2 regions of the Isoptericola jiangsuensis genome follow, and region 2 is predicted to be linked to the other one. Evidence: predicted binding sites of a transcription regulator. Region 2 holds the regulator's gene; the other holds the start of a gene.
What was found. Region 2 encodes HrcA, which represses chaperone genes, less so after heat shock. Its sites were predicted from a motif close to TTNGCACTCGNNNNNNNCGAGTGCNAA; they were not measured.
Positions count from the first base shown of each region.

Region 1: a site for HrcA is predicted at 6,234-6,260, ahead of groL (chaperonin GroEL). Genes of this name have one in related genera too.

Region 1 is NZ_PDJJ01000001.1:3,415,501-3,423,218, reverse strand. Features, by position in the region: gene ATJ88_RS15380 (protein kinase domain-containing protein) at 1-1,583, shown strand, start outside; gene ATJ88_RS15375 (DsbA family protein) at 1,751-2,626, shown strand; tRNA gene ATJ88_RS15370 (tRNA-Thr) at 2,723-2,798, shown strand; gene ATJ88_RS15365 (SGNH/GDSL hydrolase family protein) at 2,904-3,731, opposite strand; gene ATJ88_RS15360 (uracil-DNA glycosylase) at 3,767-4,417, opposite strand; gene ATJ88_RS15355 (DUF3263 domain-containing protein) at 4,684-4,989, shown strand; gene ATJ88_RS15350 (LytR C-terminal domain-containing protein) at 5,058-5,723, shown strand; gene ATJ88_RS15345 (cold-shock protein) at 5,917-6,120, shown strand; gene groL (chaperonin GroEL) at 6,389-7,718, shown strand, end outside.
Region 2 is NZ_PDJJ01000001.1:2,531,354-2,539,071, forward strand. Features, by position in the region: gene ATJ88_RS11620 (PhoH family protein) at 1-539, opposite strand, end outside; gene ATJ88_RS11625 (HIT domain-containing protein) at 542-892, opposite strand; gene ATJ88_RS11630 (16S rRNA (uracil(1498)-N(3))-methyltransferase) at 903-1,682, opposite strand; gene dnaJ (molecular chaperone DnaJ) at 1,684-2,808, opposite strand; gene hrcA (heat-inducible transcriptional repressor HrcA) at 2,856-3,896, opposite strand; gene ATJ88_RS11645 (hypothetical protein) at 4,152-4,343, shown strand; gene ATJ88_RS11650 (ATP-binding protein) at 4,424-7,255, shown strand; gene ATJ88_RS11655 (hypothetical protein) at 7,416-7,634, shown strand.

The sequences.
Region 1 (7,718 bases), 880 kb from region 2:
TCACCCTGGAGGAGGAGGTCGACGCCCGCGGGCCGCTCGACCTCGCCGACCTGTACTCCCTGGCCGACCAGCTCGCCGACGCCCTGGAGTCCGTCCACGCGTCCGGCGTCGTGCACCGCGACCTCAAGCCGTCGAACGTCATGGTGACGCCGGAGGGCCCCAGCCTCATCGACTTCGGGATCGCGCAGAGCCCCGGTGACGCCCGCGCCACGATGACGGGCTTCGTCATGGGCACGCCGGGCTACATCGCGCCCGAGCTGCTCGACGGCGCCGACCCCGTCCCCGAGTCCGACTGGTGGAGCTGGGCCGCGCTGCTCGCGTTCGCCGCGACCGGCCGCTCCCCGTTCGGGGTGCGTCCCACCGACCTCGTGCTGCGCCGCTCCCGCGAGGGTCGCGCGGACCTCGTCGGCGTGCCCGCGCGGACGGCGCAGGCGCTCGCGGGCGCCCTCCAGGCCGACCCGGCCCGGCGGTGGGGCCCGACCGAGGTGGTGCGGGCGATCAGCCGCGACCTGGCGGACGCCGACGTCGACGACGCGGGTGCGTCCGTGGACCCGCAGGCCACGCAGCGGATCGTCGTGGCGGCGGGTGCGGCGACGGCCGCGGTGGCCGGTGCGGCGGCGGCGTCGGGTGCGGACGCGTCCGGCCCGGACACGACGGCGGACGTCGCCAGCCCGGTCGACGCCGGGGCGACCCAGGTGGTCGGGGTGGTGCCCGACCCGACCGCGGCCGAGCGCACCGCGCCGGTGCCGCCCCCGCCGTCGGTGCCCGTGGCCGCGGCCGACGAGACCGCGGTGATGACGGCGCTGGAGCGGGACCGCGCGCAGGCGCAGGACGGCGGCACGACGTCGGTGCCGGTGGGCGCGGCCCGGTACCGCACCTACGACGAGATCACCGAGGAGTCGCCACCGCCCGCGGACGAGGTCCCGCAGGTCCCGGCGGGACCGTACGTCGCGCCCGCGCACCGGCGGCGCTGGGGCACCGTGCTGGCGCTCGGGCTGCCGTTCGTCGTGCTCGCCGCCGTCTACCCGCTGGTCGCGTTCGGCGTGTTCTGCGGCGTGACGGTGCTCTGCCGGATCGTGGGGACGTCCGGGCAGCGGTTCCACGAGCGGCGCGAGCTGCACGGGGTGCGCCGGTCGGACGGCTGGGTGGCGGTGCTGCTGTTCCCGTACCACGCGGTGGTCGGGGCGCTGGGGATCATCCCGGCGGCGCTGGTGGGCGGCTGCGTGGGCCTGCTCGCGATGATGGGCGGCTACTGGCTGTTCGGCGACGGCAACTGGATCGTGGCGCCCCTGGGGGACGTCGAGTCCCGCTCGGTCGGCGGGCGCAACGAGCCGACGGTGTTCGCCGCCGTGCTCGCCGTGTCGATGGTGCTGGCGGTGCTGTGCACGTGGTTCGGGCCGGCGGGCCGCACGGCGCGGGACGGCGCGCGCCGCATCCTCAACAACCTCGCACCGGGCCTGGTGGGGGCGGCCGTCGTCGTGCTGGTGTGCCTGGTCGGGGCGTGGCTGCTCATGGGCGCGATCTTCACCGAGCCGCACGAGATCCACTGGTGGCCGATGGACGGCCCCCCGTCGTTCTTCTGACTCCCAGGTTCCTCACAGGGGACGTTCCTAGCCTGTCGCGCGTCGCGCGCGACCACGGTGTCGGTGCGGGCAGCAGCACCTGCCCGCGCTCAGGTCGACGGGCGACCCGACGGTAGGCTGACCGCCGGATCCGCTTCGTACCACCGACCCGAAGGGCCGTCACGCAGATGTCCAACCAGAGCAAGGCCGAGCGCCGCGAGGCGGCGCGCGCCGAAGCCCTCGCCCGCCAGCAGGCCCAGGCCAAGCGCGACAAGCGCAGCCGCGTCGTCGTCTTCAGCGCCCTCGGCGCCGCGATCATCGCGCTCGTCGTCGTCGCCGGGTTCATCCTGTGGAACGAGGCGAGCAAGTCCACTGTCGACGACATCCCGCTGGCTGAGGTCACCTCCGTGCCGTCGACCGCGGTCGAGGGCGCCGGCATCTCGCTGGGCTCCGACCTCGTGGCCGGCACCGAGAACGACGGCGCTCCCGTCATCGACGTCTACCTCGACTACATGTGCCCCGTGTGCGGCCAGTTCGAGGACACCAACGCGGCCGACATCGAGGCCATGCTCGCCGACGGCGAGGCGACGGTCGTCGTCACCCCGGTCGCGATCCTCGACCGCCTCTCCCGCGGCACCGACTACTCGACGCGCGCCGCGTCCGCCGCCTACTGGGTGGCCGACCGCGCCCCCGAGCAGTTCTTCGCCTTCCACAACGCGCTCTTCGCGAACCAGCCGGAGGAGAACTCGCCCGGCCTCGACAACGAGGAGCTCGCGGCGATCGCCGAGGGCGCGGGCGTCCCGGCGGACGTCGCCGACGCCATCGCCGACGGCACGGCGCGTTCCACGTTCGGGCAGTACACGTACTCGCTGACGAACGACGCCACCTCCGACGAGTCGCTGGTCAACTCCGGCGGCACCTTCGGCACCCCGACCGTGCTGGTCGAGGGCACCCGCTTCGAGCAGTGGGGCACCCCGGGCGCCCTCCTCGCGGCCGTGCAGTCCGGCGCGACGGCCGAGGCGTCCCCCGAGCCCTCGGCCTCCGAGGAGCCCGCGGACGAGTGACGCACCACGCGCGGCGGTGAGCCCGCGGTCCCCGGACCGCGGGCGCACCACCCGCCCCGGGGCGCGGGACCACCCTCGGTAGGATGATCCCGCCCCGCCGCCTTAGCTCAGCTGGTAGAGCTCCCGTCTTGTAAACGGAAGGTCGTCGGTTCGAACCCGACAGGCGGCTCCAGCACGCACGAAGGGCGGGTCGCAGGAACTCCTGCGGCCCGCCCTTCGGCGTCCCTGTGCGCGTCCGCCGGTGGGCGGCGTGCGTGGACGTGCCGACGACGTCGGGTCAGCGCTGCGAGGGCGGCCACGCCTCGGCGGCGGGCCACTTCGGGGTCCGGCCGTCGCCGGACGACGTGCCGCGCAGCCGGCGCTGCACCCACGGCACGACGTGCACGCGGGTCCACTGCGTCGAGGCGCGGGCGCGCTCGCGCAGCGCCAGGGCCGCAGCGGCGGGCAAGGGCTCGTCGAAGGTGGCGTCGTCCGGCTCCAGGCCGAGGCCGACGAGCGCGGCCTGCGCGATCCGCCGGTGGCCCTCGTCGGTGAGGTGGATGCGGTCGTCGGACCACAGGCGCAGGTCGAACAGGGAGCGCATGCCCCACGTGTCGAGGACGAACGCGCCCTGCCGGCGGGCGATCGACCACACGTTGGCGTTGTACCGGCCGACGCGCCCGTTGGTCGCCTTCAACGCCCCGCCGGCCTTGAAGCCGGTGCCCATGAGCACGTCCGCGCCGGTGGCGCGGATCCGGGCCACGGCGTCCTCGAGGTCGGCCGAGATCGCGTCGATGTCGGCCTGGGGGCGCAGGATGTCGTTGCCGCCGCCGACCAGGGAGACGAGGTCCGGCTCCATCTCCAGGGCGACCGGGAGCTGCTCGGCGATGATCTGCCGCATCTTGCGGCCCCGGATCGCGAGGTTCGCGTACTCCAGGTCCTCGGTGCGTGCGGCGAGGGAGTCGGCGAGCCGGTCCGTCCAGCCGCGCTGCACGGCGTCGGACTCGGTGCCGATCGGGGCGGGGGTGCCGTCGGCGTGCGGGTACGGGTCCCACAGGCCCTCGGAGAACGAGTCGCCGATCGCGACGTAGCGGGTCCAGCGGGGGGTGGATGATGCTGCGGTCACCCTGACATTCTGCACTCTGCCCCGCCCACTGTTGCTCAGGGCAGCGACCAGTCGACGGGTCCGGACCCCTGCTCGGCGAGGAGCGCGTTGACGCGCGAGAAGGGCTTCGAGCCGAAGAACCCCCGGTAGGCGGACAGCGGGCTCGGGTGCGCCGACTCGACCCACGGCACGTCACCGAGCCAGGGCTTCAGCGACGCCGCGTCCCGACCCCACAGGATCGCGACCAGCGGGCCACCCCGTGCCACCAGCGCCTTGATCGCCGCCTCCGTGACGGACTCCCAGCCCTTGCCGCGGTGCGACGCCGACGCGCCGGGCGCGACGGTGAGCACCCGGTTGAGCAGCATCACCCCCTGGTCCGCCCACGGACGCAGGTCGCCCGACGACGGCGTCGGCGCACCGACGTCGTCCGCGAGCTCCGTCCAGATGTTCGCCAACGACTTCGGCACCGGACGGACGTCCGGCTGGACGGAGAACGACAGCCCCATCGGGTGCCCCGGTGTCGGGTACGGGTCCTGCCCGACGACGAGCACCCGCACGTCCGCCAGCGGCCGCCGGAACGCCGCGAAGACGTCGCCCGGCGCCGGCAGGTACGTGCGTCCGGCCGCGACCTCCGCGCGCAGGAAGTCGCCCATCGCGTGGATCTGCGGCTCCACGTCCGCCAGCGCGCGCGCCCAGTCCGGCGCCATGATCCGGTCCAGGGGCGGGCGCGCGCCGTCGGGGGCGCCGTCGGGCGCGGTCGGTGCGGGGTCCGCCGGGGCGGCGGGCGTCGTCGTCTCCACGACGTCGAACCTACCCGGGCCGCCCGACACGGCACAGCCCCGTCGGCCCGTGCCGCCGCCGAGCCGTCGCCGTGCCGCCCGGCCCGACGGAGCGAGGCGCGAGGACGCGAAACACGGGCCGCGCACCGTCGGATCGTGCCCGTCGTGCCCCATACTGGGGCGCTATGAGCGAGATGCTGGTCCAGGAGGTCGAGGCGCCCGCCGCGGCGGAACCGACGACCGAGGCCGCCGGTCTGACCGACCGCGACCGGGAGATCCTCGCGTTCGAGAAGCAGTGGTGGAAGTACGCCGGCTCCAAGGAGCAGGCCGTCCGTGAGCTCTTCGACATGTCGGCCACGCGCTACTACCAGGTGCTCAACGCCCTCATCGACACCCCCGGCGCGCTCGAGCACGACCCGATGCTGGTCAAGCGCCTGCGGCGCATGCGCGCCACCCGGCAGCGCGCCCGCACGGCACGCCGCACCGACACGCCCGGCTGACCAGCCCCTGGCGCGGTTCTCGCCGGCGGTTGACCGTTCTCCAGGGTGGAGCCGCTACCCTGTGCCGCGTGACCAAGAGCCAGTACCCGTACCCGCCCGACGAGTTCGACGTCCGCGGCCCGGAAGGTGCGCCGGTCGGCGTCCACCGGGAACCGCGCAGCGGGTGGTCCTCGGTCTGGCCGTTCCTGCTGGTCGCGGTCGTCTTCGCCGGCCTCGCCGTCGGGATCGTCTCCTACCTGTCGAACGACGACGGCGACACCACCAACCCGCCCGTCGCCTCCGAGCAGTCCGCCCAGCCCGACGGCGAGACGAGCGAGGAGCCCGCCGAGGGCGAGAGCGCCGAGGGTGAGGAGGGCTCGACCGACGAGACCTCGGAGGAGCCCGCCGAGGAGGAGACCGAGGAGGCCGCCTCCATGCCCGGCGACGCGTCCGCCGCGAACCTCGCCGCGCGCGTCGTGGTCTACAACGACGGCGCCGGTGACGGCCAGGCGGGTGCCGGTCAGTCCCTGCTCACCGGCGCGGGGTTCTCCGACGTCGGGGTCGCGAACGCGGACGACACCCTCGCGGGTGTCTACTCCGACAGCACCGTCCTGTACGGCGCGGACCGCGCCGACACCGCGACGGCTGTCGCCGAGGCGCTCGGCGTCGACGCGGCGAACGTGCAGGAGTCCGACGACGTCACCAGCCACCCGACCGACGCCGTCTGGGTGATCCTCAAGCAGCCGGTCGGCTGACCGTCTCCCCGGCCTGCCGCCGGCCGAAGGGCGTCGGCGGGCTCCCGGGGGACGTGATCCCGCAGGTCAGAGGCGGCCGTTGCGCACACGCGACATTCCCGGCACGGGTGCTTCCCACCCATGACGCGCGCCACTAGTCTCCTTCTCACCGCGGGGCACCTGCCCGGCGGCACAGGACGACGAGGAGAAGGACATGGCCCAGGGAACCGTCAAGTGGTTCAACGCGGAGAAGGGGTACGGCTTCATCACCCCGGCCTCGGGCGGGCAGGACCTGTTCGTGCACTACAGCTCGATCCAGACCGACGGGTACCGCTCGCTCGACGAGGGACAGCAGGTCGAGTTCGAGGTCGGTCAGGGTCAGAAGGGTCCGCAGGCCGAGCAGGTCCGGCCCCTCTGAGCTGAGGCAGCCTCCACGAAGGCCGGCACCCACGCCCCCGCGGGCGGGTGCCGGCCTTCGTCATGCCCTCGGCGAACGTCTTGCACTCTCGAGGTGAGAGTGCCAATAATGGGTTAGCACTCTCGGCAGTCGAGTGACAGCCGCAGGGTGAAACAACCTCGGTCGAACGGTGAGGCCCGTCCGCGCGCGTGACATGAACGCACGCGAAGGGTCGTCCGTCGCGGGCACCGGCCGACCATCGACACGCCACAGCGGAGGATCAGTCCCCATGGCCAAGATCATCGCGTTCGACGAGGAAGCTCGTCGGAGCATGGAGCGCGGGCTCAACCAGCTCGCCGACACCGTCAAGGTCACGCTCGGCCCCAAGGGTCGCAACGTCGTCCTCGACAAGAAGTGGGGCGCCCCCACGATCACCAACGACGGTGTCTCCATCGCCAAGGAGATCGAGCTCGAGGACCCGTTCGAGAAGATCGGTGCCGAGCTCGTCAAGGAGGTCGCCAAGAAGACGGACGACGTCGCGGGTGACGGCACCACCACCGCCACCGTGCTCGCCCAGGCGCTCGTCAAGGAGGGCCTGCGTGTCGTCGCCGCCGGCGCCAACCCGATCGCCGTCAAGCGCGGCATCGAGAAGGCCGTCGAGGCCGTGACCGAGCAGCTGCTCAACGCGGCCGTCGAGGTCGAGAGCAAGGAGCAGATCGCCGCCACCGCCGCGATCTCCGCCGGCGACCCCGCCATCGGCGAGCTCATCGCCGAGGCGCTCGACAAGGTCGGCAAGGAGGGCGTCATCACGGTCGAGGAGTCCAACTCCTTCGGCCTGGAGCTCGAGCTCACCGAGGGCATGCGCTTCGACAAGGGCTTCCTCGCCCGCTACTTCGAGACGGACGCGGAGCGCCAGGAGGCCGTCCTCGAGGACCCGTACGTCCTGATCGTCGAGTCGAAGATCTCGAACGTCAAGGACCTGCTCCCCGTCCTCGACCAGGTCATGAAGTCGGGCCGCTCGCTCCTCATCATCGCCGAGGACGTCGAGGGTGAGGCCCTCGCGACCCTCGTGCTGAACAAGATCCGCGGCACCTTCAAGTCCGTCGCCGTCAAGGCCCCGGGCTTCGGCGACCGTCGCAAGGCCATGCTGCAGGACATCGCGATCCTCACCGGCGGCCAGGTCATCACCGAGACCGTCGGCCTCAAGCTGGAGAACGCGACGCTCGAGGAGCTCGGCCAGGCGCGCAAGGTCGTCGTCACCAAGGACGAGACCACCATCGTCGAGGGCTCCGGCGACGCCGACCTCATCGCGGGTCGCGTCAACCAGATCCGTGGCGAGATCGAGAAGTCGGACTCTGACTACGACCGTGAGAAGCTCCAGGAGCGTCTCGCGAAGCTGGCCGGCGGCGTGGCCGTCATCAAGGCCGGCGCCGCCACCGAGGTGGAGCTCAAGGAGCGCAAGCACCGCATCGAGGACGCCGTGCGCAACGCCAAGGCCGCCGTCGAGGAGGGCATCGTCGCCGGTGGTGGCGTCGCCCTCATCCAGGCCGGTGCCGCCGCGTTCGAGAAGCTCGAGCTCGAGGGCGACGAGGCGACCGGTGCGCAGATCGTCAACGCGG
Region 2 (7,718 bases):
AGCACGATGCGGTTGACCCGCTTGGCCTGGAGCGCCTGGACGGCCTTCGCCATCGCCAGGTACGTCTTGCCGGTACCGGCGGGACCGATCCCGAACGTGATGGTGTTGGCGTCGATGGCCTCGACGTAGTGCTTCTGCCCGACCGTCTTGGGCCGGATGGTGCGGCCGCGACTGGACAGGATGTGGTGGGTCAGCACCTCGGCGGGACGCTGCGCGGTCGCGGCGGTGAGCATCGCGACGGACCGGGACACGACCTCGGGGGTCAGGGCGGTGCCGGACTCGACGACCTGCACCAGCTCGTCGAGGAGCTGCGAGACGACGGCGACGTCGCCGGCGGGACCGCGGACGGCGATCTCGTTGCCGCGCGAGTGCACGTCGACGCCGGGGAACCCCTCCTCGACGGCGCGCAGCACGGCGTCACGGCTGCCCAGGAGCTCCACCATGGGGACGTGGGCCGGGACGACGACACGGTGCTCGGCGCGGTGCTCGGTGGGCCGCAGGCCCAGCGGGCGGTCGGAGGCGGCGGGGATCGACGGCATGCTCAGGCAGGACTCCATCCGAGCTGGGTGCCGGCCAGGACGTGGCCGTGCACGTGGAAGACGCTCTGGCCCGCGCGCGGGCCGGAGTTGAAGATGAAGCGGTACTGGCCGTCGGCCAGGTCGTGCGCGACGGTGTCGGCGACCTCGACGACCTCCGCCAGCAGGGTGGGGTCGGCGGCCGCGAGCACGGACACGTCGCCGTGGTGCTCGCGGGGCACGACCAGGACGTGCACGGGCGCCTTCGGGTCGATGTCGCGGAACGCGACGACGCGGTCGGTGGTGGCCACGACGTCGGCGGGCAGGTCCCCCGCGACGATCTGGCAGAACAGGCAGTCGGTGCCGTTGTCGCTCATGCGCTCCACGCTACCGCCACCGGCCCAGCCGGTCGCACAGGATTGCCGCGGCGACGGGACCGGCGCTGGAGGTCCGCAGCACGTGCGGGCCGAGACGGGCGGCCACGGCGCCGGCGGCGACCAGCGCGTCGAGCTCGGCGGCGGAGATGCCGCCCTCGGGCCCGACGACGACGAGCAGCTCGGGCGCCGCGGACCCGGCCGGCGCGGGGGCGGGCAGGACGACCTCCGCCAGCGGCGTCGTGGCCTCCTCGTGCAGGACGACGACGGCGCCCCCGGCGGCGACGACGTCGGCCGTGCGGGCGGCGAGGCGCGGGGTGGTCAGGTGCTCGGCGACGGGCGGCAGCCAGGCGCGCCGGGACTGCTTGACGGCGGCCCGCACCAGGGCGTCCCAGCGCGCGCGGGACTTCTCGGCGCGCGGGCCGCGCCACACGACGACCGAGCGGTCGGCCTGCCACGGCACGACGGCGTCGACGCCGACCTCGACGGCGGCCTCGACCGCCTGGTGGTCCCGGTCGCCCTTGGCGAGCGCCTGGACGAGCGTGAGGACGACCTCGGGGGCGGGCTCGACGACCACGTCGGCGACCCGCAGCCGCACCTCGCCCGGCTCGACGGCCGCGACGACGCCGCGCAGACGCGTGCCCGCGCCGTCGACGACGTCGACGCGCTCACCCACGTCGCGGCGCTGCACGACGCTCGCGTGGCGTCCCTCGGCACCGCCGAGGGCGTACAGGTCGCCGACGACGACACCCGCGAGGGTGCCGTCGTCGGCGAGGAACACCGGCGCGCTCACGTCAGCGACCGCTGAACTTGTCCCGCAGGCGGGAGAACACGCCCGGGTGGGCGGCGGCGAGCCGCGGCTCCGGCCGCTCCTCGCCGCGCAGGCGGGCGAGCGTGCGCAGCGCCTCGGCCTGCTCGTCGTCGAGGCTGGTCGGGACCTGCACCTCGACGTACACGTTGAGGTCGCCGCGGCCGTTGCCGTGCAGGTGGCCCACGCCGAGCCCCTTGAGGGTGACGACCTGGCCGGGCTGCGTGCCGGGGCGCAGGTCGATCTCCTGGGCGCCGTCGAGCGTGTCGAGCTCGAGCACGGTGCCGAGCGCGGCCGCCGTCATCGGGACCGGCAGGGTGCAGTGCAGGTCGTCGCCGCGGCGGACGAACACCTCGTGCGGCTTCTCGCGGATCTCGACGTACAGGTCGCCCGCGGGGCCGCCGCCGGGGCCGACCTCGCCCTGCGAGGTCAGCTTGATCCGGGTGCCGGTGTCGACGCCCGCCGGGACGTTGACGGTGAGGGTGCGGCGCGAGCGCACGCGGCCCTCGCCGGAGCACTCGGCGCACGGCTCGGGGATGATCGTGCCGAAGCCCTTGCAGACGTCGCAGGGCGCCGTCGTCATGACCTGGCCGAGGAACGACCGGGCGACGCGCTGCACGTTGCCGCGGCCGTGGCAGGCCACGCAGGTGCGCAGGTCGGTGCCGGGCCGGCAGCCCTTGCCGCTGCACGTGCCGCACACGACGGCCGTGTCGACCTGGAGCTCGCGCTTGGCCCCGAACGTCGCCTCGGTGAGGTCGATGTCCATGCGCACCAGGGCGTCCTGGCCGCGGCGCGCGCGCGGCACGGGGCCGGACGGCTGGCCGCCGCCGCCGAAGAACGTCTCGAAGATGTCCTGGAAGCCGAAGCCCTGGCCGAAGCCGCCGCCCGCCCCGCCGCCGGGGGCGGTGGGGTCGACGCCCATGTCGTACTGCTCGCGCTTCTCGCGGTTGGACAGCACCTCGTAGGCGCGCGCGACGTCCTTGAAGCGTTCCTCGCCCTCGGCACCCGCGACGTCCGGGTGGAGCTCGCGGGCGAGCCTGCGGTAGGCCTTCTTGATCTGTTCGGGCGTGGCGTCGCGCTCGACGCCGAGGATCTCGTAGTAGTCGGTCACAGGTCTCTCTTCGGTGACGTGCGAGGTGTGGTCAGGGACGTGCCGGGTCAGCCCGGCAGGACGCGGGAGAGGTAGCGGGCCACGGCACGCACCGACGCCATGGTGGCGGGGTAGTCCATGCGGGTCGGGCCGATGGAGCCGAGCGTGGCGACGGTGTCGCCCTCGCTGCCGTACCCGGCCGCGACGACGCTGGCCTCCGCCAGCCCGTCGAGCCGGTTCTCGTGGCCGATGCGGACCTCGACGCCGTCGCCGGACATCTCGGTGAGCAGGCCCAGCAGCACGACCTGCTCCTCGAGCGCCTCCAGCACGGGCCGCAGCCCGAGCTCGAAGGTCGTGCCGGAGCGGGCCAGGTTCGCGGTGCCCGCGAGCACGACCCGTTCCTCGGTCTCGGTCTCGAGCGTGTCGACGACGAGGTCCGCGACGGCCCGCGCGACGCCGCCCAGCTCGGGCCCGGTGGCCCGCACGAGCGCGTCGAACGCCGCCGGCAGGTCCGCGAGGCGCTTGCCCGCGGCCGCGGCGTTGAACCGGGCGCGCAGCTCGCCGAGCCCGGCCTCGTCGAGACCGGGTCCGACGCCCGCGCCGTCGGGGCCGACGGGGAGCTCGCAGAAGCGCTGCTCCACGCGACCCGTGTCCGTGATGACGACGACGAGGATGCGGCCGGCCGCGACGGGGACCAGCTCGAGGTGACGCAGGCCCGACCGCCGCAGCGACGGGTACTGCACGACGGCGACCTGGCCGGTGAGCTGGGCGATGAGCCGCCCGGCGCGGGACAGGACGTCGTCGAGGTCCACTGCCTCGGACAGGAACGTCTCGATGGCGCGCTTCTGCGGCACGTTGAGGGGCCGCACCTCGGCCAGCCGGTCGACGAACAGGCGGTACCCGGCGTCCGTGGGCACGCGCCCGGCGGACGTGTGGGGCTGGGCGATGTAGCCCGCCTCCTCCAGCGCCGCCATGTCGTTGCGGATCGTGGCGGGCGAGACGCCGAGCCGGTGCCGCTCGGTGAGCATGCGCGAACCCACGGGTTCCCGCGTCGTGACGTAGTCCTCGACGATGGCGCGCAGCACCTCGAGCCTGCGTTCCTCGCTCACCGGACGGCCTCCCCTCGTCGTTCGCCTGTCGAGCGCACCGGACTTAGCACTCTCCATCGCTGAGTGCCATCCTACGCGTCCCTCGCGTCCTCCCGGTGGAGGTCGTCGTCACCTGAGGTACCTCAGGCGCCGGTCCGGCGCGGCACGGCGCCCGAGAACCGGTGACCTGCCCGATCCCCCGCGCTACCTCACCGCACGAGGCTGGGGTCCGGCGGGCCGACCGGTCCGCCACCGCCCGGGCCGAGGAGACCTGACATGGACCGCTGGGAGCACCTGACCGACCACCGCCTGCGCGAGGCCGAGCTCGTGCGCCGCGCCGAGCAGGTGCGGCTGGCCCGCGAGCGCCTCGCCGCCGCGCCGAGCGGCCCGGTCCGCGCCGCCGTCGCCGGACCCCGCCTGACGCGGCTGCTCGCCGCGCTGCGGCCCGCCGCCCGCCGCACGGCGTGACGGTCGTCGGGGCGTCCGCGACCACGGCGCGGGCGTCGTGGTCGGCACCGGCGGGCGGTCCCGCCTGGCACGATGGCGGTATGGCACCGGACCCCGCACCGCTGGTCGGCCGCGACGACGAGCTGGCGGCGCTGCGCCGCACCGTGGACGACGCGCGGCGGGGGGACGGCGGGACGGTCGTCGTGTCCGGCGAGGCCGGGATCGGCAAGACACGGCTCGTCGCGGAGGTGCTGGGCGGCCTCGGCCCGGACGTGCTGGTCGCGCGCGGGCAGTGCGCGGACTCCGGCTCGGGCCCTGTCCCGTACGCCGGACTGTCCGGGGTGGTGCGCGACCTCGTCGACGCCCTGGGCGCGGCCGACGTGCTCGCGGCCGCGGGCCCCGCCGCGGACGCGCTCGGCGCCGTCCTGCCGGGCCTGGTCGCGCAGCGCCCGGGCGTGGCGAGCGGCCGCGGCCCCGAGGTGCTGGCCGACCTCCTGGCGACCCTCGCGGCCGAGCGGCCCGTCGTCGTCGTGCTGGAGGACCTCCACTGGTCCGACGACGCGGCCCGCAGCGTCCTGGACCGGCTCGCCCGGGCGGCGCACGGCACCTCGCTGGCCGTCCTGGCGACGTACCGCAGCGACGACGTGGGACGGCGCCACCCGCTGCGCACCACGCTCGCGGAGCTCGACCGGGCCCGGCTGGCGGCGCGGCTCGAGGTCGGTCCGCTCGACGCGGACGGCGTCGCGGCCCTCGCGCGGGCCGTCGACCCGCAGGCGGGTGCCGACGGCGTGGCGCTGGCGGAGCTGGTGGAGCGGTCGGGCGGGGTCCCGTTCTACGTCGAGGAGCTGGCCTGCTGCCTCGGCGCGGACCTGCCGCTGTCGTTGCGCGACGTGCTGCTGGTCCGCTACTCCCAGCTGTCCGCGGGCGCGCAGGAGCTGTGCCGCGCGGTGGCCGCGGCCGGGCAGCGCGCGCCCCTCGACCTGCTCGCCACGGTCCTCGGCGAGGACACGCTGGCCGCGGCGGAGCCCGCCGTGCGCGAGGCCGTGGACGCCGTGGTGCTGGTCGTCGAGGCGGACGGCTACCGGTTCCGGCACGCCCTCCTGCAGGAGGCGGTCGCCGACGAGCTGCTGCCCTCCGAGCGGCGGCGCCTGCACACCGCGTACGCGCAGGCGCTGGCGGCGCTGCCCGCGACGGTGCCGCGCCTCGCGGAGATCGCGGACCACTGGTGGCACGCGCACCTGCCCGACCGGGCGCTCGCCGCGGCGGTCGCGGGCCAGGCCGCCGCCGGGCACGACGCCGCGTCGTCGACGGCGGTGGCGCTCGGCGAGCGGGCGCTGGAGCTGTGGGACCTCGTGCCGGGCGCCGAGCAGGTCACCGGCACCACGCACCACGAGCTCCTGCTCGCCGTCGCGGAGGCCCAGCACTCCGCGAGCCGGCTCGACCGGGCGCTGGCGCTGACCCGGCAGGCGCTCGCCGAGTGGCCGGCCGACGACGCGGCCGGGCGGGCCAGCACGCTCGGCCAGGTCGCGGTCCACATGCTGCGCACCGGTGACGAGTCCGGGCGGGCGCTGCTGGACGAGGCTCTCGCGACGGCCCCGCCGGACGCCCTGGGCACCGTCGGCCCCCTGCTGCGGCTCAAGGCGCGCACGGCCATGCTCGACGGGGACCACGTGACCGCGGTCGACGCCTCCGACCGCGGGCTCGTCGCGGCCCGGGCCGCGGGCGACCGCGCCCTGGAGGCGGTGCTGTTCAACACGCGCGGCGTCGCCCGCGTGGACGGCGGCGACCTCGACGGCGTGGCCGACCTGGAGGAGTCGCGGCGCCTCGCGGGCGACGACTGGGACGCGATGAGCCGGTTCCACACCAACATGTCGGACCAGCACCTCAAGCTCGGCGAGTTCGAGCAGGCGCGGGCCCTGGCGGCGGACGGCGCGGACGGCGCCCGCGAGCGCGGCGCCGGATGGGGCATCCGCGCGATGCTCGAGGGGAACGTCGCCGAGGCCCTCATCGGGCTCGGCCGCTGGGACGAGGCCGCCGCCTGGTACGAGCGGTCGGTGCCGCTCGTGGCGCCCAGCCAGTTCGCCGTCTACCTCACCGAGCGCTGGACGTGGCTCACGCTGTGGCGCGGTGACGTCGAGGCCGCGCAGGCGATGGGCCGGCGGTACCGCACGCCGTGGATGCGCCACGACCGCATCGAGATGCAGGTCCGGTCCCGGGTGCGGACCACCCTCGCCGAGCTCGCCCTGGAGCGCGGCGACGTCGACGAGGCGCTGGACCTGGTCAGGCCGGTGCTGGAGCCCGGCCGCCTCACCGGTGCGTACGCCCTCGCCCTGCTGGTGGTCGCCGCCCGCGCGCTCGCGCAGGCCCGCGCGCAGGGCCGCACCGTCGACGACGCCCCCTTCCGGGAGACGCTCGCCGCCACGGCGTGGCCCACCCACGAGCTCTGGGCGACGCTGTTCGCCGCCGAGCTGGGCGAGGCCCCGTGGTCGGCCGTCGCGGCGTCGGGGCCCGACGACGGCGCCCCGGCGCACTGGCGCCCGTACGCGCTGCTGCGCGACGGTCAGGCGCACCTCGACGCCGAGGACCGGCCGGGCGCGCGCGGCCTGCTCACGGCCGCCGTGGAGGCCGCGGACGTGATCGGCGCCGGGCTGGTCTCCGCGCGGGCCGCGGCGCTGCTGGACGACGCCGGGCTCGCCGCCCGCCGCCCGCGCGGCGCGTCCCCCGCCGCGGCCGACGGCCTCGCGGGGCTCACCGAGCGGGAGCGGCAGGTGCTCGACCTGGTGGCGCAGGGGCTGACGAACGGCCAGGTGGCCGAGCGCCTCTTCATCTCGCGCAAGACGGCCTCCGTCCACGTCTCGGCGATCCTGCGCAAGCTCGGCGTGGCGAGCCGGACCGAGGCGGCGGTCCGGGCCCGCACCGCGTCGTCGTCCTAGGACGTCCGCCGGGCGGGCGGTCGTCTGAGGTACCTGGGCCGCGGGCGCCGGGCCCGCCGGGCACGCAGGACCGGTCGACCGGCCGATCCGCCCGGGTACCTCAGAGGACGAACCTGGTGGTGTCACGGGCCGCGACGGCCCACCGGACCAGGAGGCCACGATGCACCCCGACCTGTACGACGTCCTCTACCGTCAGCAGCTCGCCGAGGTCGAGCAGCGGGCCGAGCACCGCCGGGTCGCCCGCGAGCGCGCGGAGGAGCAGGCGGTCGGCGCCGGGCGGCACGGGCGTCCCACCCGGCCCGCGCGCCACCCCGCCCTGCGGTCCCTCACCGCTCTGCTGCACCGGCCGGCCCACCGCGCCGGCCCCCGCCCGGCCTGACGGTCCGGACCGCGCGGTCGGCGGGGTCGGACCCACGGTCGTGAGCGGCACCCCCGGGTGCCCGCCCACCGTCCCGGGAACGAC